Variovorax paradoxus B4: one gene and its partner. The protein of the gene in region 2 binds, or shares a complex with, the protein of the main gene of each other region. Links are inferred from orthologs where the notes say so. Each region holds a gene or a part of one and is shown on either strand. Other genes may lie near its edges.

Evidence for each region.
Region 1: the proteins of VAPA_RS08065 (region 2) and uvrB are in contact, whole or in part, in a crystal structure (PDB 7EGT), measured with the Thermus thermophilus proteins. The link is inferred for Variovorax paradoxus B4 from one-to-one orthologs. Residues at the interface, in WP_096412145.1 of Thermus thermophilus: His654, Arg656, Phe657, Gln666, Asp668, Glu669, Lys680, Arg681, Leu682, Ser683, Lys685, Tyr686, Ala687; in WP_096411307.1 of Thermus thermophilus: Glu23, Leu25, Arg26, Asp27, Gly28, Glu29, Arg30, Phe31, Arg55, Glu326, Asp327, Phe328, Glu379, Ser382, Gln383, His398, Gly400, Arg401.

The regions. Positions count from the first base shown.
Region 1 is NC_022247.1:2,443,413-2,454,287, reverse strand. What follows is about bases 1,766-4,702. They hold uvrB (excinuclease ABC subunit UvrB), read right to left. Parts: upstream 4,325-4,702; coding sequence 2,207-4,324; downstream 1,766-2,206. Other genes in these bases: VAPA_RS11365 (amino acid aminotransferase), read left to right, coding at 4,430-4,702; iscR (Fe-S cluster assembly transcriptional regulator IscR), read right to left, coding at 1,766-1,972. In the rest of the region: Fe-S cluster assembly scaffold IscU, read right to left, coding at 1-109; VAPA_RS11380 (IscS subfamily cysteine desulfurase), read right to left, coding at 139-1,359; more of iscR, read right to left, coding at 1,436-1,765; more of VAPA_RS11365, read left to right, coding at 4,703-5,626; VAPA_RS11360 (polyhydroxyalkanoate depolymerase), read left to right, coding at 5,785-7,200; VAPA_RS11355 (RnfABCDGE type electron transport complex subunit B), read left to right, coding at 7,197-7,832; VAPA_RS11350 (LysE family translocator), read left to right, coding at 7,829-8,467; drug/metabolite exporter YedA, read right to left, coding at 8,489-9,415; VAPA_RS11340 (Lrp/AsnC family transcriptional regulator), read left to right, coding at 9,531-10,028; VAPA_RS11335 (TetR/AcrR family transcriptional regulator), read right to left, coding at 10,018-10,656; VAPA_RS11330 (DinB family protein), read left to right, coding at 10,729-10,875. UniProt on the Escherichia coli protein: The UvrABC repair system catalyzes the recognition and processing of DNA lesions. A damage recognition complex composed of 2 UvrA and 2 UvrB subunits scans DNA for abnormalities.
Region 2 is NC_022247.1:1,763,051-1,774,101, reverse strand. What follows is about bases 7,906-11,018. They hold VAPA_RS08065 (UvrD-helicase domain-containing protein), read right to left. Parts: upstream 10,622-11,018; coding sequence 8,189-10,621; downstream 7,906-8,188. Other genes in these bases: azu (azurin), read right to left, coding at 10,678-11,018; VAPA_RS08070 (BPSS1780 family membrane protein), read left to right, coding at 7,906-8,116. Also shown: VAPA_RS08100 (D-amino acid dehydrogenase), read left to right, coding at 1-663; VAPA_RS08095 (LysR family transcriptional regulator), read right to left, coding at 680-1,582; VAPA_RS08090 (M20/M25/M40 family metallo-hydrolase), read right to left, coding at 1,590-2,873; polA (DNA polymerase I), read right to left, coding at 2,907-5,729; VAPA_RS08080 (hypothetical protein), read left to right, coding at 5,826-6,191; VAPA_RS08075 (homoserine kinase), read left to right, coding at 6,235-7,281; more of VAPA_RS08070, read left to right, coding at 7,292-7,905; more of azu, read right to left, coding at 11,019-11,051. UniProt on the Escherichia coli protein: A helicase with DNA-dependent ATPase activity. Unwinds DNA duplexes with 3'-5' polarity. Translocates on single-stranded DNA with 3'-5' polarity. Initiates unwinding more efficiently from a nicked substrate than double-stranded DNA.

The DNA of each region.
Region 1 (10,875 bases), 690 kb from region 2 along the record:
AGGCCGGCGCGCCGACCATGCCGGTGCCGACCGAGTCGTCGCCCTTTTCGAAGGAGCCGACGTTGCGGGGATTTTCGTAGTGGTCGATGACCTTGGATGAATATGCCATGGTGTACCTCTCAAACTTTGTTCAATGCGTCAGTGGGCCGACCACTGGATCGTGCTGATGTCGACGCCGTCCTGGAACATCTCCCACAGCGGGCTCAGCTCGCGCAGCTTCGCGACGTTGTGCTTGATGGTCGAGATGGCGTAGTCGATTTCTTCCTCGGTCGTGAAACGGCCGATGGTCATGCGCAGGCTGCTGTGGGCCAGCTCGTCGCTGCGGCCCAGGGCGCGCAGCACGTAGCTGGGCTCGAGGCTGGCCGAGGTGCAGGCCGAGCCCGACGACACCGCCAGGCCCTTGATGCCCATGATCAGCGACTCGCCCTCGACGTAGTTGAAGCTCATGTTCAGGTTGTGCGGCACACGGTGTTCGAGGTCGCCGTTGATGAACACCTGCTCGACGTCCTTCAGGCCGTCGAGCAGACGCTTCTGCAGGCGGCGCGCATGGGCGATGTCGTCCTTCATTTCGAGCTTGGCGATGCGGTAGGCCTCGCCCATGCCGACGATCTGGTGCGTGGGCAAGGTGCCCGAACGCATGCCGCGCTCGTGACCGCCGCCGTGCATCTGCGCCTCGAGCCGCACGCGGGGCTTGCGGCGCACGTACAGCGCGCCGATGCCCTTCGGGCCGTAGGTCTTGTGCGAGGCGAGGCTCATCAGGTCGACGGGCAGCTTCGTGATGTCGATGTCGATCTTGCCGGTGGCCTGGGCCGAGTCGACGTGGAAGATGATGCCCTTTTCGCGGCAGACATTGCCGATCGCGACCACGTCCTGGATCACACCGATTTCGTTGTTCACGAACAGCACGCTGGCCAGGATGGTGTCGGGGCGGATCGCGGCCTTGAACTTCTCAAGGTCGACGAGGCCGTTTTCCTCGACGTCGAGGTAGGTGACTTCAAAGCCCTGGCGCTCGAGTTCGCGCATGGTGTCGAGCACGGCCTTGTGCTCGGTCTTCAGGGTGATCAGGTGCTTGCCCTTGCCCTTGTAGAACTGGGCTGCGCCCTTGAGCGCGAGATTGATCGATTCGGTCGCACCCGACGTCCAGACGATTTCACGGGGGTCCGCATTGATCAGCTCAGCCACCTGGCCGCGCGCCTTTTCGACCGCCTCTTCAGCCTCCCAGCCCCAGGCATGGCTGCGCGACGCCGGGTTGCCGAAGTGCTCGCGCAACCAGGGGATCATGGCATCGACCACACGCGGGTCGACCGGCGTGGTGGCGCCGTAATCGAGATAGATCGGGAAATGAGGAGTGACGTCCATGGCTGGCTCGGGCTGGCGTGGGGTTGTTTCTTTGATCTGGGCTTCTCGCGGCAGCGCCCGCAGGCGCTCCACGGCTTCAGGACTTCGCGAAGGCGTTGCCGAGGGCAAACACCGAATTCGGCGCGTTCACGCGAATCGGCTTGACCACCGGCTGCGCGGAAATGGCGCGCTTGACGACCGGCTTGTTCTCGATCTGCACGCCCTTGGCGATCTGGTCGTCGACCAGCTTCTGCAGCGTGACGGAATCCAGGAACTCGACCATGCGCTGGTTCAGCGAGGCCCAGAGCTCGTGCGTCATGCAGCGGCCGGCTTCGCCGAGGCAGTTTTCCTTGCCGCCGCATTGCGTGGCATCGATGGGCTCATCGACGGAAACAATGATGTCTGCGACGGTGATATCCGCAGCCTTGCGGCCGAGGCTGTAGCCGCCGCCGGGGCCGCGGGTCGACTCGACCAGCTCGTGGCGGCGCAGCTTGCCGAACAGCTGTTCGAGATACGACAATGAAATCTGCTGCCGCTGGCTGATCGCAGCCAGCGTGACCGGACCGGTGTTCTGACGCAGCGCCAGATCGATCATTGCTGTGACCGCAAAACGGCCTTTGGTAGTGAGACGCATCGCAAGCTCCTTCAAGTGCTTACCGTTGAAATGACACCGTGCCCCAAGGCCGCGGTGACTTCGTCTCCGCCCTGCCCGACCCCTGGCGCTGGTGAACCAGCCGGTGGGATCGGTTCTTCATCGCGAAGTTCTTTTTTCTTGTTGTTGAGTATTTCGGTCAAGTATAGCAGAAGGCCCTGGAGTCTGCTCGGGTAAACCCCTGCGGAAACGGCTTGAAGAAACCGGAACCCCGGCCTAGGACGGCAGGATCGCGATATTGTCCCCGCCGGCGGCGCCAAAAGCCTGCTCCCGCAGCAGCGCCAGCTGGTCGCGCACCCGCGCCGCCTTCTCGAATTCGAGGTTGCGGGCATGCTCCATCATGAGCTTTTCGAGCCGCTTGATCTCGCGGGCGATGTCCTTTTCGCTCATGTCCTCGACCTTGGCGCGTTCCAGGTCGAGCTTGGCCATTTCCTTGCCCGTCTTTTCGCTGTAGACGCCGTCGATGAGGTCGCGCACCTGCTTGACGATGCTGCGCGGGGTGATGCCATGGGCCTCGTTGTGGGCAATCTGCCGGGTGCGCCGGCGCTCGGTCTCGCCGATGGCCTTCTTCATCGATTCGGTCATCCGGTCGGCGTACAGGATGGCCTTGCCGTTCAGGTTGCGGGCCGCGCGGCCGATGGTCTGGATCAGCGAGCGCTCGGCGCGCAGGAAGCCCTCCTTGTCGGCGTCGAGGATGGCGACCAGCGACACCTCGGGAATGTCCAGGCCTTCGCGCAGCAGGTTGATGCCCACCAGCACGTCGAAGCTGCCCAGGCGCAGGTCGCGCAGGATCTCCACCCGCTCGACCGTGTCGACGTCGCTGTGCAGGTAACGCACCTTCACGCCGTTGTCGCCCAGGTAGTCGGTCAGCTGCTCGGCCATGCGCTTGGTCAGGGTGGTGATCAGCACGCGTTCGTTCTTCTCGACGCGGATGCGGATCTCGCCCAGAACGTCGTCCACCTGGTGGGTCGCGGGGCGCACCTCCACCTCGGGATCGATCAGGCCGGTCGGCCGAACCAGCTGCTCGACCACGTTGCCGGCATGGTCCTTCTCGTACTGCGCGGGCGTGGCCGAAACGAAGATGCACTGGCGCATGCGCGTCTCGAACTCCTCCAGCTTGAGCGGCCGGTTGTCCAGTGCGCTCGGCAGCCTGAAGCCGTACTCGACCAGCGTGGTCTTGCGCGCCCGGTCGCCGTTGTACATGCCGCCGAGCTGGCCGATCATCTGGTGGCTCTCGTCGAGGAACATCAGCGCGTCCTTCGGCAGGTAGTCGGTCAGCGTGGCCGGCGGCTCTCCCGGCGCGGCGCCCGAGAGGTGCCGCGTGTAGTTCTCGATGCCCTTGCAGTGGCCGATCTCGGCCAGCATCTCGAGGTCGAAGCGGGTGCGCTGCTCCAGCCGCTGCGCCTCGACCAGCTTGCCTTGCGACACGAATTCCTTGAGCCGCTCGGCCAGCTCGATCTTGATGGTTTCGACCGCGCTCAGCACCTTGTCGCGCGGCGTCACGTAGTGGCTCGACGGGTACACCGTGAAGCGCGGGATCTTCTGACGGATGCGGCCCGTGAGCGGGTCGAACAGCTGCAGCGTCTCGATCTCGTCGTCGAACAGCTCGATGCGGATGGCCAGTTCGCTGTGCTCGGCCGGAAACACGTCGATGGTGTCGCCGCGCACGCGGAAGGTGCCGCGGGAAAAGTCCTGCTCGTTGCGGGTGTACTGCATGCGGATCAGCCGGCCGATCACGTCGCGCTGGCCGATCTTGTCCCCAACCCGCATGATGAAACGCATCTGCGTGTAGTCCTCGGGCGTGCCGATGCCGTAGATGGCGCTCACCGTGGCCACGATGACCGTGTCGCGCCGCTCCAGCACGCTCTTGGTGGCCGACAGCCGCATCTGCTCGATGTGCTCGTTGATCGAGGAATCCTTCTCGATGAACAGGTCGCGCTGGGGCACGTAGGCCTCGGGCTGGTAGTAGTCGTAGTAGCTCACGAAGTACTCGACGGCGTTCTTCGGGAAGAACTCGCGGAATTCGCTGTAGAGCTGGGCCGCCAGGGTCTTGTTGGGCGCAAAGACGATGGCCGGGCGGCCCAGCCGCGCGATCACGTTGGCCATGGTGAAGGTCTTGCCGGAGCCCGTGACGCCCAGCAGCGTCTGGAACACCTCGCCGTCGAGCACGCCCTCGACCAGCCCTTCGATGGCCTTCGGCTGGTCTCCGGCCGGCGGATAGGGCTGGAAAAGTTCGAAAGGCGAACCGGGATATTGGATGAATTCGCCCTGCTTTGCCGGACCGATCGGGTCCAGTTTCTTCAGGTCTGCTATGGCTTCGTTGTTCTCTGGCATGGCTGTTCCCGACAGGTGGCGCTCGCGCCGGTAAAATTCAAGGCAACCGGAAAGGATAAAGCCTCCTCCGGTTGCAGCGAAGCTTTCATCCCAAAGGACCTTTCCATGTCTATGTTCACCGCGGTCGAAATGGCACCGCGCGACCCGATCCTCGGCCTCAACGAGCAGTTTGCAGCCGATACCAACCCCAACAAGGTCAACCTCGGCGTCGGCGTCTATTACGACGACAACGGCAAGCTGCCCCTGCTCCAGTGCGTTCAGGCCGCCGAACAGAACATGATGAAAGCACCGACCGCGCGCGGCTACCTGCCGATCGACGGCATCGTGGCGTACGACAACGCGGTCAAGGCACTGGTCTTCGGTGCCGACAGCGAGCCCGTGCAATCGGGCCGCGTGGCCACCATCCAGGCCATCGGCGGCACCGGCGGCCTCAAGGTCGGCGCCGATTTCCTCAAGAAGCTCAACCCCCAGGCCAAGGTGCTGATCAGCGACCCGAGCTGGGAAAACCACCGCGCCCTCTTCACCAACGCGGGCTTCGAGGTCGAAAGCTATCCCTACTACGACGCCGCCAAGCGCGGCATCAACTTCGACGGCATGCTGGCCGCGCTCAACGCGGCGCCCGCCGGCACCGTCGTCGTGCTGCACGCCTGCTGCCACAACCCGACCGGCTACGACATCACGCCCGAGCAGTGGGACCAGGTCGTCGCCACGGTCAAGGCCAAGGGCCTGGTGCCCTTCCTCGACATGGCCTACCAGGGCTTCGGCTACGGCCTGAAGGAAGACGGCGCCGCCGTGGCCAAGTTCGTCGATGCGGGCCTGACCTTCTTCGTCTCGACCTCGTTCTCGAAGAGCTTCAGCCTCTACGGCGAACGCGTGGGCGCCCTCTCGGTGCTGTGCGAGAACAAGGAAGAAGCCGGCCGCGTGCTGTCGCAGCTCAAGATCGCGATCCGCACCAACTACAGCAACCCGCCGATCCACGGCGGCGCCGTGGTGGCCGCGGTGCTCGGCAACCCCGAGCTGCGCGCCCTGTGGGAAAAGGAACTCGGCGAAATGCGCGTGCGCATCAAGGCCATGCGCCAGAAGCTGGTCGACGGCCTGAAGGCCGCCGGCGTGAAGGAAGACATGAGCTTCATCACCACGCAGATCGGCATGTTCAGCTACTCGGGCCTCAGCAAGGACCAGATGGTGCGCCTGCGCAACGAGTTCGGCGTGTACGGCACCGACACCGGCCGCATGTGCGTGGCCGCGCTCAACAGCAAGAACATCGACTACGTCTGCGCGTCGATTGCCAAGGTCATCTGAGTGACAGCAAAGTGTGAGGGAATCCTTCCTTGACGATTCCTTCACATTCTTGGTCCCGAAACGGCCCTTGCGGCGGGGTCGATGTAGGGGTTAGGCCCCCTGCAATGCAGCGCGTGCGCTGATATATTGCACCGCAACATTCCACTCCCAGACCAGCGATGCTCTATCAACTCTACGAAGCCCAGCGTTCCCTGATGGAACCGTTCTCGGACTTCGCCCAAGCGGCGTCCAAGCTCTACGGCCAGGGCGCCGTATGGGGCCAGTTGCCGATGGCCCAGCGCATGGCCGCCGGCTACGACCTGCTCTATCGCCTCGGCAAGGACTACGAGAAGCCCGAGTTCAACATCAAGTCCGTCAAAGTCGACGGCGAAGACGTGGTGATCCAGGAGGCGGTCGAGCTCGACAAGCCTTTTTGCGAGCTGCGCCGCTTCAAGCGCTTCACCGACGAACCGCACATCCTCAAGACGCTCAAGAGCCAGCCCGTGGTGCTGATCGTGGCGCCGCTGTCGGGCCACTACGCCACGCTGCTGCGCGACACGGTGCGCACCATGCTGCAGGACCACAAGGTCTACATCACCGACTGGAAGAACGCACGCCTCGTGCCCATGTCGGAGGGCGAGTTCCGCCTCGACGACTACGTCAACTACGTGCAGGAGTTCATCCGCCGCCTGCAGGCCGAGTACGGCAACTGCCACGTGGTGAGCGTGTGCCAGCCGACCGTGCCGGTGCTGGCGGCCGTGTCGCTCATGGCCAGCCGCGGCGAACAGCTGCCCCTCACCATGACGATGATGGGTGGCCCCATCGACGCGCGCAAGTCGCCCACCGCGGTCAACAACCTGGCGATGAACAAGAGCTTCGAGTGGTTCGAGAACAACGTGATCTACCGCGTGCCGCAAGGCTTTCCGGGCGAGGGCCGCCGCGTGTACCCGGGCTTCCTGCAGCACACGGGCTTCGTGGCCATGAACCCCGACCGCCACGCCAGCAGCCACTACGACTACTTCAAGGACCTCATCAAGGGCGACGACGCGAGCGCCGAGGCCCATCGCAAGTTCTACGACGAGTACAACGCCGTGCTCGACATGGACGCCGACTATTACCTCGACACGATCCGCACCGTGTTCCAGAAGTTCGAACTCGTGAACGGCACCTGGGACGTCAGGAACCCCAAGGGCCAGATCGAGCGCGTGCGCCCGCAGGACATCCATTCGACCGCCCTGCTGACCGTCGAGGGCGAACTCGACGACATTTCGGGCTCGGGCCAGACCGAGGCCGCGCACAGCCTGTGCACCGGCGTTGCCGCTTCGCAGCGCGAGCACTACGAAGTCAAGGGCGCGGGCCACTATGGCATCTTCAGCGGCCGCCGCTGGCGCGAACTGGTCTACCCCGAGGTGCTGAAGTTCATCGCGGCCCACGACCAGCCCCAGCGCCGCGCCGGTGCGCGCGAAAGCCTGCCGGCCGAAGACCGGATCAAGCCGGGGCGGAACACGGCTGCCGTTGCAGCCAGCAAGAATGTCGCAGCCAGGAAAGCGGCGGCGGTTGCCGCCGTCAAGAAGCCCGCGGCACGCAGGAAGTGAACGGGCTGGCCGCACGCATCCACGATGCACTGCCGCAGACGCAGTGCACACGTTGCGGCTACCCCGATTGCGCAGGGTATGCGCAAGCCGTGGCTGACGGCCAGGCTGGCATCAACCAATGCCCGCCCGGCGGCGCGGAAGGTGTTGCCAGGCTGGCGCGGCTCACCGGCCGCGAGGCGCAGCCTATCGCCCCGCAGTTCGGCACCGAAGGGCCACGCGCCATGGCGGTCATCGACGAAGCCTGGTGCATCGGCTGCACGCTCTGCCTGGATGCCTGCCCGACCGACGCCATCGTGGGCATCAACAAGCGCATGCACACCGTGATCGAAGCGCACTGCACGGGCTGCGAGCTTTGCATTCCGGCCTGCCCCGTCGATTGCATCTCGCTCGAGGTCGAGACGCCGGGCCGCAGCGGCTGGCAGGCCTGGTCGCAGGCACAGGCGGAGGCCGCGCTGGGGCGCTACAAGCTGCATGCCGAGCATCGTCGTACCGACAAGCGCAAGGGCGCGGAAGAAGCGCCCGCCATCGCCGAACCGCAGGCTGCCGACACGCGCAGGCGATCCATCGTCGAAGCCGCGCTGGCGCGTGCCCGCGCCGCCTCGCAACAACGACCACCCGCCGCCAAGCCATGACCCTCGACACCCTGCTCATCTACGTCGTCGCCTCGATCGCACTGGCCGTGATCCCCGGCCCGACGATGCTGCTGGCATTGTCCAACGGCATCGACGGCGGCATGCGCCGCGCAAGCTGGGGCATTGCCGGCGCGTCGCTCGGGAGCGTCACGCTGATCGCGGTGGTTGCGCTCGGGCTCGGCTCACTGCTGGCCGCGTCGGAACTGCTCTTCAACGCGATCCGCGTGGCGGGTGTCGCCTACCTGGTCTGGCTCGGCGTCAAGCTGTGGCGCAGCGACGCAACCGACCTCGGCACGGCGCTGGCCAAATCCGCCATCGAGGTTCGCCCGCATGGCCGCGTCGCGCTCATGCGCAGCCTGCTCGTCGCGCTGTCGAACCCCAAGACGGTGCTGTTCTTCGCCGCTTTCCTGCCGCAGTTCATCGACATCGCCAAGCCGCAGGGCACGCAGTACCTGCTGCTCGGCGCGATCTTCGTGGCGCTCGACACCTGCGTGATGCTGGCCTATGCGGCCGCCGGAACGCAGGCCGTGCGCTGGCTCTCGCGCCGCGGCCTCAAGATGCTGAACCGCAGCTGCGCGGCCGGCATGTGGCTGCTGGCCGCAACGCTGGCCTTCTGGCGCCGTCCAGGTACCTGAACAGCGCGGGGCTCAGCCCTCTTAGCTCTCTTTCGCCTTCTGCGGGCGCTTGAAGAGCAGCAGCAGAACGCCGGCCAGCACCACGGCCACCGCGTACCACTCGAAGCGCGTCACGGTTTCGTTGGCAATCCACACGCCCAGCAGCATTGCGATCACCGGATTGACGAAGGTGTAGCTCGCGGCCAATGCGGCGGGCGCCCTCGCGAGCAGCACCATGTAGGCATTGAACGCGATCAGCGAGCCGAACACCACGAGGTAGAGCCAGGCCGCGGCGGCCTCGGGCCGCGGCGGCCACACCAGCTGTTCGCCGGAGAGGGCCGAGAGCGCCAGCAGCACCACGCCGCCGCAGATCATTTCGCTCGCGAAGCCCATCGCACCGGGCGCGAGCGGCAGGCTGCGCTGGCTCAGCACGCTGCCCATCGACCAGCAGATGCAGGCAATGGAAATCGCCGCCAGCCCCGCGGGCGACGACTGGAAGCCGCTGCCCTGCGTCAGCATCAGCACGCCGATGAGCCCGAGCGCAATGCCCGCCGCCTCCAGCCGCGTCGGCTTCACGCCCCAGATCAGGTTGAGCAGCGCAATCAGCAGCGGCACCACCGCGATGAAGGCCACCACCAGCCCGGAGCCGATCGACACTTCGGCATGGGCCGTGCCGCCCATGCCGCCACCCAGCATCAACGCGCCGACCACGAGGGCATTGCGCCACTGCTCGCGCGAGGGCCAGGCGGCCCCGCGCCAGCGCATCCAGGCAGCGAGCAGCACGCCCGCGAACAGGAAGCGCGAGCCCATCTGAAGAAACGGCGCGAAGCTGATCAGCGCGTACTTGATCGCCAGATAGGTCGAGCCCCAGACCACCCAGGTGGCGGCCAGGCAGAGCCACAGCAGCGGTGGCAGCGCGGTGCGCGCGGGACCGGACGCGGCTTGGGCGGGGGATGCGAGAGTGGGCATGTCGATGTTGTCTTGTTGGTAGAGAAACGCCGTCCATGGTATGAAAGCAATCTTCTCGCAACCATGCACATTTCATGGTTCTTTGCGTTCCGTACCGTCGATTTGAAGGAGTTGCATGGACTTCACCTTGAACCCCGCGCTGGATGCCCACGACACCCGCATCCTGGCCGAACTGCAGGCCGATGCGCGGCTCACCATGGCCGAACTCGGCCGGCGCGTGCACCTGAGCCAGCCGGCCGTGACGGAGCGCGTGAAGAAGCTCGAGGCCGCGGGCGTGATCAGTGGCTACCGCGCGACCGTGAACCTCGGCAAGCTCGGCTACGGCATCCGCGCGATCATCCGCGTGGGCCGCGCCGACTATGCGCGCGTGGTGGAACTGGTGCAGCAGACGCCCGAATGCGTCAATGCCTACAACGTGACAGGCGACGACAGCTGGATCCTGGAGATCGCGGTCATCGACGTGAGCCACCTCGATGCGGTGGTCACCAAGTTCTGCATCCTCACCGAGACGGCCACCTCGATCATCCTGAACCCGGCGCGCGAGCACCAGCCGATGCTGCCGCCTCAGCGATCGGACGTGAAGCCGCCGATCAAGAAGGTGCTCAACGCGTAGACGGTTGCCGTTCGTGCACCAGGTAGGCCATGACCAGATCGACGAGCTGCCGGCGAAACGCGGGTGAAGCGACCAGCCCGGCGCGAGCCGCTGCGTGAATCGCGCCCTCCACGGCGCCCGACAGCACCAGCGCCATGGCCTGCGCACGCGTTGTGGGCTGCCGCCCTCGCAGCGCCTTCACGACTTCCACATAGGCATCGGCGTACGCCTGCTCGAAGCCGTCTGCCGCCTGCGCCTCACCCGTGTGCGCAGGCGCAAGCTCCAGCAGCGCGCGATGCAGGCCCGGCTTGCCCGCGTGCACCGCGACCAGGCCATCGACCAGCGTCTCGGCGCACGCCCTGGGCGCACCCCGGCATGCGCTGGCGGCGCGGAGGGCCGCCAGCACTTCGTCGAGATGATGCCTTCGGATGGCCTCGACGATGGCGTGCTTGTCGGGAAAGTATTGGTAGAGCGAGCCGATGCCCACGCCCGCGGCTTGTGCCACTTGATTGGTCGAGAAGCCGGCCGCGCCGCCGGTTGCAAGAATGCGAGCAGCCGCCTCGACGATGGCATCCACCGTGGCCTTCGAGCGCGCCTGGCGCGGCGCTTTGCGCATGGCGGCCGTGGGTCTGGCAATGCGAGTAGACATGGTGCAGGGGGCGAAGCGACAATGCGAGCAGATTACTCGCATTTTAATCGCAGCATCAGGAGGTTCCACTGCATGCCGTCTCGCTCGCTTCTCCAGCGGCTCTTCGCCTACCGGCGCTGGGCAGACAACGAGCTTCTGGCCTGCCTGGAAGGCCTGGACGCGCAAGCGCATGGCGCCACCAGGGACGCATCGCTGCACCTCGTTCACCACAATCACCTG
Region 2 (11,051 bases):
GGCGCGGTCCATACGCCCAGCGAGTGCGCAGCCGACTGCCTCAAGGTCTGCGCCGAACTCATGCGGGTGCTCAGCGCGCGCGGCGTGCGCTTTCTGCTCGGCGCCGACGTGCACGGCTTCGCACGCAGCAACGGACGGGTGGCGGCGGTGCAGACGAGCGCCGGCGACGTCGAGGCCGAGGCCTTCGTGATGGCGCTGGGCTCGGCCTCGCACAGGCTGGGGCGCGCGCTGGGCGCCTACCTGCCGGTGTATCCGCTCAAGGGCTACAGCATCACGGTGGAGGTCGACCCCTCACCGGGCGCGGCGCCCCGCGTGAACGTGACCGACAGCGCCCGCAAGGTGGTGTTCGCGCGCATCGGCTCGCGGCTGCGCGTGGCGGGCATGGCGGAACTGGTGGGGCACGACGCGAGCATTCCGGCCACGCGCATCGAAACGCTGGCCGCCGCCACGCGCGCCGTGTTCCCGCATGCAAGCCGGCTCGAAGAATTGCATCCGTGGACCGGCATGCGGCCGGCCACGCCCAAGGGGCTGCCGATCATCGGGCGGCTGCCGAGCGCGCCGGCGAACATGCTGTTCAACACGGGCCACGGCGCGCTGGGCTTCACGCTGGCCTTCGGCTCGGCGCAGCGGATTGCGCAGGCACTGGAGAGCGCGGCTTCCTGAGTTGCCCCGCCACGGGTCAGACGGCCTGCTCGATCGCCTCGCGCATGCAGCGCGTGATGCCGCGCACCGCCACCGAATCGGGCCTCCCCGCGAAACGCAAGGCGCGCACCGGCACCGGAATGTGAGGCTCCAGCGCCAGCACGTCGACCTTGGCGGCGTCCGCCGAACGGGCCGTGCATCCATCGACCAGCGCCACGCCCAGCCCGTGGTGCGCCATCGACAGCGCCGCGTGGTAGGTCTGCACCGTGACCACCGCCTGCTGGAAGCCGACGCCCGCCTGGCGGCAGGCCTGGCTCAGGCTGGTGCCCACCGGGTCGCGGCTGTCGAGCCCGATCACCGGCCGGTCGACCAGGTCGTGCAGCGCCACCGAGCCGTTGCGCACCAGCGCGCGCGGCAGCATGCCCTTGGGCGCGATGCACACCATGCGCGTGTCGGCGAGCGTTTCCTGCGTGAGCGAGGGATGCACCGCGGGGCTGAAGACGAAGCCCACGTCGGCCTCCTGCAGCAGCAGCGCCGACATGATCTGCGGCGAGTGCAGCGACTCGACGGTGATCGAATAGCCAGGGTGCTTCTCGCGGAACGCCTTGAGCGCGCGCGGCAGCACCTCGTAGCTCAGCGCCAGCACGCTGAGGATGCGCAGCTCGCCGGTGTCGCTGCCCGCGCGCAGGTTGGCCGCGAGGCGCTGCACCTCGTCGAGCTGCGCAAACAGCCGCTCGATGTGCGGATACAGCGTGAGCGCCTCGGTGGTCGGCGTGAGCCGGCCCTTGGCGCGCTGGAACAGCGGAAAGCCCAGTTGCAGCTCGGCATGCTGCAAGGTGCGGCTCACCGCCGGCTGCGTGATGTTGATGAGCCGCGCCGCCGCGCTCACGCTGCCCGTGAGCATGATCGCGTTGAAGACCTCGATGTGGCGCAGGCGCATGGCGACGTCAGTTGCCGATTTTGCTGCGCGAGAGGTCCATCACCATGCGGGTTGCAAGATAGAGCCTCGGCTCGATGGAGTCGACCAGCACGTACTCGGCATCGGCCGAATGCGCGCCGAAGCCCTGCAGGCCGAAGCGCTCGACGACCGGCGCCTTGGTCTTGAGCGCGGCAAAGGCGGCATCGGTGCCGCCGCCGGCCACCTTGTCGTCGGCGCCCAGCGGCCGGCCGAGCTCGTCCTTGTAGATCTGCTGCGCATGCTTGGCGAGCGCGCGCGAGGCATCGGTGGCCTCCAGTGGCGGACGGCGGCGCTCGAACTTCATCTCGACCTTGGCCTCGGGAATCAGCTGCTTCTTCACGCGCTCCTGCACCTGCTGCTCGATGCGGTCGTAGTCGCTCACCTTGAGCACGCGCACGTCGGCGCCCGCGGTGGCGCTGGCCGGAATCACGTTGCGGTTGCTGCCCGCGCGCGAGATGGTCCAGTTCATCTTGAGCCCCGTGGCGGGGTCGGACAGGTCGCGCATCTGCAGGATCTGGTGCGACAGCTCGTAGAGCGCATTCACGCCCAGCTCCGGCGCCGACCCCGCATGCGAGGCCTTGCCCGTGACGTTCAGCGAGACCGAGGCAATGCCCGCGGTGGCCAGCGAGAGCTTGTCTTCCTTGACCGAGGCGCCCTCGAACGAGAGCACCGCGTCGTGCTCGCCGCCCAGCCGCGTGATGAGCGTGCGCGAACCCGGCGAGCTGATTTCCTCGTCGCCGTTGATCAGCACGGTGAGCGTGCCGTAGTCCTTGAACTTCAGCGCCTGCAGCATCGCGACCGTGTGCGTGATGACCGCCACGCCCTGCTTGTCGTCGGCAATGCCCAGGCCATAGGCCTTGTCGCCTTCGACGCGGAACGGCTGCTTGTTGAGCATGCCCACGGTGTAGACCGTGTCCATGTGCGCGATGAGCATGATCTTCTTCTTGCCCGTGCCCTTGAAGGTGGCGCGCACGACCCTGCCGATCTTCTCGGGCGTGTCTTCCATGCGGTAGGCCTCGGCGCTCGGGTCGATCAGCTCGACCTCGCCGCCCATGGCCTTGAATTTCGCGGCGATGAGGTCGGAGATCTTCTCCAGGCCTTCGAGGTCGCGGCTGCCCGATTCGATCGAGACCAGCTCCTTCAGCGTCTCGAGCAGCGCGGGCTTTTCCTTGGCGGCCAGCGAGGCGATGCGGGCATCGGGGGCGGCAAACGCGGTGCCGAGGCAGGCGGCGCAAACGGCGGCGAGCAGGAATTTGCGGGGCTGGAATGTCATGTGCGTGCTTCTTCTTTCTTTCGTTGGGCTGGGTCAGTGCGCCTTGTCCCAGTTGGGACCGATGCCGATCTCGGCCAGCAGCGGCACCTTGAGTTCCGCCACGCCGGCCATCAGGCGCGGGATTTCGGTGCGCACCCATTCGACCTCGGCCTCGGGTACTTCGAACACCAGTTCGTCGTGCACCTGCATGATCATGCGGGTGGCGCGCTTTTCTTCGTCAAGCACGTTCTGTACCTTGATCATGCTGAGCTTGATCAGGTCGGCCGCCGTGCCCTGCATCGGCGCGTTGATGGCCGCGCGCTCGGCGCCGCCGCGGCGCGGACCGTTGGGCGAATTGATCTCGGGCAGGTAGAGGCGCCGGCCGAACACGGTCTCGACGTAGCCCTTTTCCTTGGCCAGCGCCTTGGTCTCGTCCATGTACGCCTTCACGCCCGGATAGCGCGCGAAGTAGCGTTCGATGTAGGAAGCCGCGGCCTTGGTCTCGATGCCCAGGTTGCGCGCCAGGCCGAAGCTGCTCATGCCGTAGATGAGCCCGAAGTTGATCACCTTGGCATAGCGCCGCTGCTCGCTCGACACCTGGTCGGGCGTGGAGCCGAACACCTCCGCCGCAGTGGCGCGGTGCACGTCGATGCCGTCCCTGAAGGCGCGCAGCAGCGACTCGTCGCCGCTGATGTGGGCCATGATGCGCAGCTCGATCTGCGAGTAGTCGGCGCTCGCGATCACGCTGCCGGCCGGCGCAATGAAGGCTTCGCGCACGCGGCGGCCTTCGGGCGTGCGGATCGGGATGTTCTGCAGGTTGGGATCGTTGCTCGACAGGCGCCCCGTGACCGCCACCGCCTGCGCATAGTGCGTGTGGACGCGGCCGGTGCGCGGGTTGGCGAGCTGGCCCAGCTTGTCGGTGTACGTGCCCTTGAGCTTGGACAGGCCGCGGTGCTCGAGGATCTTGGCCGGCAGCGGATAGTCCTCGGCCAGTTTCTCGAGCACTTCCTCGTCGGTGCTGGGTGCGCCGCTCGGCGTCTTCTTGACCACCGGCAGGCCCAGCTTGGTGAAGAATATCTCGCCGATCTGCTTGGGCGAGCCCAGGTTGAAGGGCTGGCCCGCGATCTCGTAGGCCTCCTGCTCGAGCGCCATGATGCGCGTGCCGAGTTCGTGACTCTGTGCGGCGAGCGTGGGCGCGTCGATCAGCACGCCGTTGCGCTCGACGCGGTAGAGCGCCTCGCTCGAATCCATCTCGAGCTGGTAGATGAAGCGCAGCTTCTCGTCGCGCTCGATCTGCGGCCACAGCGCCAGGTGGACGTCGAGCGTCTGGTCGCTGTCCTCGCACGAATATTCGGCGGCCTTGGCGATGTCGACCTGGCTGAACGGGATCTGGTGCGCGCCCTTGCCGCACAGGTCTTCGTACGAGATGCCGCTGCGGCCCAGGTGGCGTTCGGCCAGGCTTGCGAGGCCGTGCGGCCGGTGCGCCTCGAGCACATAGCTTTGCAGCATGGTGTCGTGCGCATAGCCCTGCACCTCGATGCCGTGGTTGGCGAGCACGTGGCGGTCGTACTTGATGTGCTGGCCGAGCTTCTTCTTCGCCGGGTTTTCGAGCCAGGGCTTGAGCCTGGCGAGCACGTCGTCGATGGGCAGCTGCGCGGGCGCGTCGGGATAGTTGTGCGTGAGCGGAATGTAGGCCGCCGCGCCGGGCTCGATGCTGAAGCTCACGCCGACGATGCGCGCGACCATTTCGTCGAGCGACGTGGTCTCGGTGTCGATGGCGGCCAGCTCGGCGGCCTCGAGCTTGGCGAGCCAGGCGTCGAACTGCTCCCAGGTGGTGATGGTCTCGTACTGGAGGTTGCTCGCGGGCGCAGCGGCCTCCAGCGCGCCGAGCTCGGTCGATTCGTCGAACAGGCCACCCTGGTCGGTGCTCGCGGCGCCACCGCGGGCCATCTGCTTCTTGATGTTCTCCTCGATCAGCTCGGGCGGCACTTCCAGCGCCTCGATCGACTTGACCAGGCTCTTGAAGCCGAACCTTTCGTAGAAGGGCTTGAGCTCGGCGGTCTGCGGCGCGCCCACCGGCAGGCCTTCGAGCGAAGGCAGGCCGGCGACGTGCGTGGCCAGGTCGCAATCGGTGCGGATGGTGACGAGCTGGCGGCTCAGCGGTAGCTTGCCCAAGGCCTTGCGCAGGTTCTCGCCGGCTTGCCCCTTCACCTCGGCCGCGCGCTCGATCAGCGCGTCGAGCGAGCCGTATTCGAGCAGCCATTTGGCGGCCGTCTTGGGGCCGACCTTCTCGACGCCGGGCACGTTGTCGACGGCATCGCCGACCAGCGTCTGGTAGTCGATCATCAGGTTGGGCGGCACGCCGAACTCCGACGTGACTCCCGCCACGTCGCGCTTCTTGCCGTTCATCGTGTCGATGATGGTGATGTGCTCGTCCACCAGCTGGCTCAGGTCCTTGTCGCCGCTGGAAACGATGACCTCGATGCCCTGCCCGGCTGCGGTCTTGGCGAGCGTGCCGATCACGTCGTCGGCCTCGATGTCGGGCACGCACAGCACCGGCCATCCCATCAGCTTCACCACCTCGTGGATGGGGTCGATCTGGCTGCGCAGGTCGTCGGGCATCGGCGAGCGGTTGGCCTTGTATTCGGGGTACAGGTCGTCGCGGAAAGTCTTGCCGGGCGCATCGAAGATGCAGGCCGCGTAGTCGGCGCGCACCTCGCGGCGCAGCGCCGTCATCATGTTGATCATTCCGCGGATGGCGCCGGTCGCGGGGCTCTTCGGGTCGCCGGGCACTGCCCGCAGGTCGGGCATGGCATGGAAGGCGCGGTAGAGATAGCTCGAGCCATCGACGAGCAGCAGCGTTTTCTTGTCGGTCATCGGGCCATTTTGCCGTGCCCGGACCGGCATCCCGAACCACGCTGTCAAGCGCCGCCCGCCGACACCCTGAAAGCGCCCCGCGCCTACAATCCATGCATGCCTAGCCCCACACTCCTGGTCGCCCGCCGCATCCTGCTGGCGCTGGCCTTTGCCGTTCCTGTTGCCGCCGTCCAGGCGCAGCCCGCACCCGTCGCAACGCCTGCGCCGGCCGAGCCGCTACAAAATCAGGAGCAGGCCGACGGCCGCCGCAACCAGAAGGTCGAGCACATCCACACGGAAGACAGCGGCGCCTCGGTCGACGAGGTGCGCTATGGCGGCCGCACGCAGAGCATCAACGTGAAGCCCAAGGCCAACGTGCCGGGCTACGAGGTGCGGCCCAACGATCCAGGCGCGCGCACGGGTTCGGGCGATGCCAACTCGAACGGCAACGGCGCCCGGGTCTGGAACGTGATGAAGTTCTGACCGTGCTGCGCCTTCCATCGGCAGCGAGACGCTGAGCACCGCCATGGCAGTTTTTACCGAAGTCGAATTCGGCGAGGCCGACGCGCTCGTGCAGCGCCTCGGCCTGGGCCCCCTGCGCGAGCTGCGCGGCATCGAGGGCGGCATCGAGAACACCAACTATTTCGCGACCGCCGAAAGCGGCGAGTTCGTGCTGACGCTGTTCGAGCGCCTCAGCGCCGAGCAGCTCCCCTACTACCTTTGTCTCATGAAGCACCTGGCGGGCCGCGGCCTGCCGGTGCCCGAGCCGGTGGCCGATCCGGCCATCCAGCCGCCCTCGGGCCATGCGCTGACGATTCCCGCGAACGCCCCGTGCGAGCTGCTGCTCAAGGTGGCGGGCAAGCCGGCCGCGCTGGTGCAGCGGCTCTCGGGCCGAAGCGAACTGGCGCCGGGCACGGCCCACTGCACCGAACTGGGCGCCATGCTGGCGCGCATGCACCTGGCCGCGCGCGACTTTCCGCGCATCCAGCCGAACCTGCGCGGCCTCGCGTGGTGGAACGACACCGTGCCGGTGGTGCTGCCGTACGTCGACGAATCGCAGGCAGCGCTGCTGCGCGCCGAGCTCGCCTACCAGAACCACATTGCCGAATCGTCGGCCTACGCGGCGCTGCCGCGCGGGCCCGTGCATGCCGACATGTTCCGCGACAACGTGATGTTCGCCACCGGCGAACACGCCGGCGCGGCGCCACGCCTCACCGGCGTGTTCGACTTCTATTTCGCGGGCACCGACACCTGGCTGTTCGACCTGGCCGTGTGCCTGAACGACTGGGCCATCGATCTCTCGAGCGGCGAACACGATGCCGAACGCGCCGACGCGCTGCTCGCGGCCTACGAAACCGTGCGCCCGCTGAATGCGGCCGAGCGCGCCCTGTTGCCCGCGATGCTGCGCGCCGCGGCGCTGCGCTTCTGGATTTCGCGGCTGTGGGACTTTCACCTGCCGCGCGAAGCCAGCATGCTGAAGCCGCACGATCCGGCGCACTTCGAACGCGTGCTGCGCGAGCGCGTCTACCACCCGCACGTCATGGCGCAGTCGCTCGAGCCGCTGGCCGCCTGATTCTCAAAAAATGAAACTCCACATCGTGCCGGCGCGAACCGGCGCCGAATGGGTCCGCCTCGGGCTCAAGACCTTCTGGCGGCAGCCGCTCGCCTTCGTCTCGCTGTTCTTCCTGCTGATGGCGCTGATCTCGACGGTGTCGCTGCTGCCGCTCGTCGGCAGCGTGCTGGCGCCGATCCTGCTGCCCTTCATGACGCTGGGCCTGATGGTGGCCACTTCGGTGGCCTACACCGACAACGCAGAGGGCGTCGGCACCGCCGGCCACGCGCAGCGGCCCACCGGCTCCGCCATGTTCGTGGCGGTGGCCGCCGCCATGCGCACCGAATGGCGCGCGCTGGTCAAGCTCGGGGTGATCTCGGCGGCGTACTTCGTGGTGGCCGTGCTGCTCACGAGCTTCATCGACGGCGGGCAGCTGGCACGCGCCTACCTGCTCGACGACATGCCGTCGGCCGAGACCCTGGCGAGCAGCGACTTCCAGGTGGCACGCATGTTCCTGATGTGCCTGAACCTGCCGCTCTCGCTGGCGATGTGGCACGCCCCGGCACTCGTGCACTGGCACGGCGTGGAGCCGGTGAAGAGCATCTTCTTCAGCGTGGTGGCGCTGTTTCGCAACTTCGGCGCCTACGCCCTCTTCGTGCTGGCGTGGTTCGGCGTGTTCCTGCTCGCGGGCATCGGAATGGGGCTCATCGCCACCGTGCTGATCGGCGTGGGCGCGGCGGCCGGCGGCGCCGCCCTCATCGGCAACGTGCTGATCGTGGGATCGGCGCTGGTGCTCGCGGCCATGTCGCTGAGCTCCACGTGGTTCACCTTCCGCGACAGCTTCGATCCGAACTGACCGCCGGGCAGCCCGCCGGCCCGGGACAGCCGGCAGCCGCCGGCCGGTTCCAATGGCCGACCCGGCCGGTGCTCACACCGGCGTGAGCTTGGCCACCGACAGGGCGAGCCACTTCACGCCATGCCGGGTGAACTTGACCTGCGCGCGCGCGTCGTCGCCCGTGCCTTCGAGCGACAGCACCGTGCCTTCGCCGAACTTGTTGTGGAACACTTGCATGCCCGAGCGCAGGCCGTGCGAGGGCGCGGTCTTCTGCGGCGGCACCGGCGGGCTCGCGAAGGTGTCCTTGCTGCCACCGTAGCCGCCACCGCTGCCGCTGCCGTAACTGCCACCGCCGCCGCGCGTGCTGGCATAGCCGCCGCCATAGCCGAAGGCCGAGGGCGTGAAGGCCTGGTTCTTCGGCGTGAGCCACTTGAGCGCGCCTTCGGGCAGCTCTTCGAAGAAGCGGCTCTTCACGTTGTAGCGCGTCTGGCCGTGCAGCATGCGCGTTTGCGAATGGCTCAGGTACAGGCGCTTGCGCGCGCGCGTGATCGCCACGTACATCAGGCGGCGCTCTTCCTCGAGGCTCTCGAAATCGCTCATCGAGTTCTCGTGCGGGAACAGGCCCTCTTCCATGCCGGTGATGAACACGCAGTCGAACTCCAGGCCCTTGGCGGCGTGAACGGTCATCAACTGCACCGCGTCCTGCCCGGCCTGCGCCTGGTTGTCGCCCGACTCGAGCGCTGCATGCGTGAGGAACGCGGCCAGCGGGCTCAGTGTTTCGCCGGTTTCGGCATCGGGCGCGAGCGGCTCGTCGATGACGGGCTGGTTCGGGTCGATGCCCTGGCTCGCGGGCGACTGGCGCAGTTCGTCGATGGGCAGCGCCACTGCATCGCGGCCGAAGCCTTCCTGCGTGACGAAGCTCTCGGCCGCGTTCACCAGCTCTTCCAGATTCTCGATCCGGTCGGCGCCTTCGCGGTCGGCCTTGTAGTGTTCGACGAGGCCGCTGTGGTCGAGCACCAGCTCGATGATCTCGCGCAGGCTCACGCCCTGGGTCTGCTCGCGCAGCACGTCGATCTTGGCAACGAAGCCAGTGAGGTTGGCACCGGCCTTGCCGCCGACGACGCTCACCGCATCGTGCAGCGAACGCCCCGCCGTTCGCGCCGCATCCTGCAGCTGCTCCAGCGTGCGCGCGCCGATGCCGCGCGGCGGAAAGTTGACCACCCGCAGGAAGCTGGTGTCGTCGTCCTTGTTCTCGAGCAGGCGCAGGTAGGCCAGCGCGTGCTTGATCTCGGCGCGCTCGAAGAAGCGCAGGCCGCCGTACACGCGGTACGGCACCGAGGCGTTGAAAAGCGCCGTTTCGATCACCCGGCTCTGCGCATTGCTGCGGTAGAGCACGGCCATTTCCTTGCGGTCGAAGCCGTCGCGCACGAGCTGGCGCATTTCCTCGACCATCCACTGCGCCTCGGCCAGGTCGGTGGGCGACTCGTACACGCGCACCGGCTCGCCGGGGCCCTGGTCGGTGCGCAGGTTCTTGCCCAGGCGCTTCTTGTTGTGGCTGATGAGCTCGTTGGCCGAGTCGAGGATGTTGCTGTAGCTGCGGTAGTTCTGCTCCAGCTTGATCTGGTGCTGCACGTCGAACTCGCGCACGAAGTCGGCCATGTTGCCCACGCGCGCACCGCGAAAGGCGTAGATGCTCTGGTCGTCGTCGCCCACCGCGATCACGCTGTTGTGCTCGCCCGGCACGAACTGGCCAGCGACGGTGTTGCCCGCGAGCATCTTGATCCACGCGTACTGCAGGCGGTTGGTGTCCTGGAACTCGTCGATCAGGATGTGGCGGAAGCGCCGCTGGTAGTGCTCGCGCACCGGGTCGTTGTCGCGCAGGAGCTCGTAGCTGCGCAGCATGAGCTCGCCGAAATCGACCACGCCTTCGCGCTGGCACTGCTCTTCGTAGAGCTGGTAGAGCTCGACCTTCTTGCGGTCGTCCTCGGTGCGGATTTCGACGTCTTTCGGACGCAGGCCGTCTTCCTTGGCGCCGGCAATGAACCACTGGGTCTGCTTGGCCGGAAAGCGCTCGTCGTCGACATTGAACTGCTTCATCAGCCGCTTGATGGCCGAGAGCTGGTCCTGCGTGTCGAGGATCTGGAAGGTGGACGGCAGGTTGGCCAGCTTCCAGTGCGCGCGCAGGAGGCGGTTGCACAGGCCGTGGAAGGTGCCGATCCACATGCCGCGCACGTTGACCGGCAGCATCGCCGTCAGCCGCGTCATCATTTCCTTGGCGGCCTTGTTGGTGAAGGTCACGGCCAGGATGCCGCCGGCGGAGACCTGGCCGGTCTGCAGCAGCCAGGCGATGCGGGTGGTCAGCACCCGCGTCTTGCCCGAGCCGGCGCCGGCGAGGATCAGGGCATTGCCCGCAGGCAGGGTGACCGCGGCGCGCTGTTCCGGGTTGAGGTTGGCGAGCAGGGGCGAATCGGCCGCTGGGGATGGGGGTGCGCCGGCAGTGGCGTCGTACGAGCCGAAAAGAGACATCCCGGCATTGTAGGAAGCCGGGGCGTCCCGACGCGGCGGCGGGGTCGCCCGCGCCCTTACTTCACGAGTTTCAGCGTGCCCTTCATGATCGAGGAATGGCCGGGGAAGGAACAGAAGAAGGTGTAGCTGTCGGCCGCGCCCAGCTTGGCGACCGGAAAGGTCACGCTGTCGCTTTCGCCGCCACCGATGACCTTGGTGTGCGCCACGACGCGCGCGTCGCCGGCCTTCACATAGTTTTGCGGCAGGCCCGCAGCGATGCCGTCGGCGGCGACCGCCTGCACGTCGGCCGTCTTGGCAAGCACCCAGTTGTGGCCCATGGCCTGCTTCGGCAGCTTGCCGACGTGCTTGAGCTTGACGGTGAATTCCTTGCAGCTCCTGCTCACCTCAATGGCGGGCTTGTTGAACTGCATGGCATCGTTGCCTTCGATCT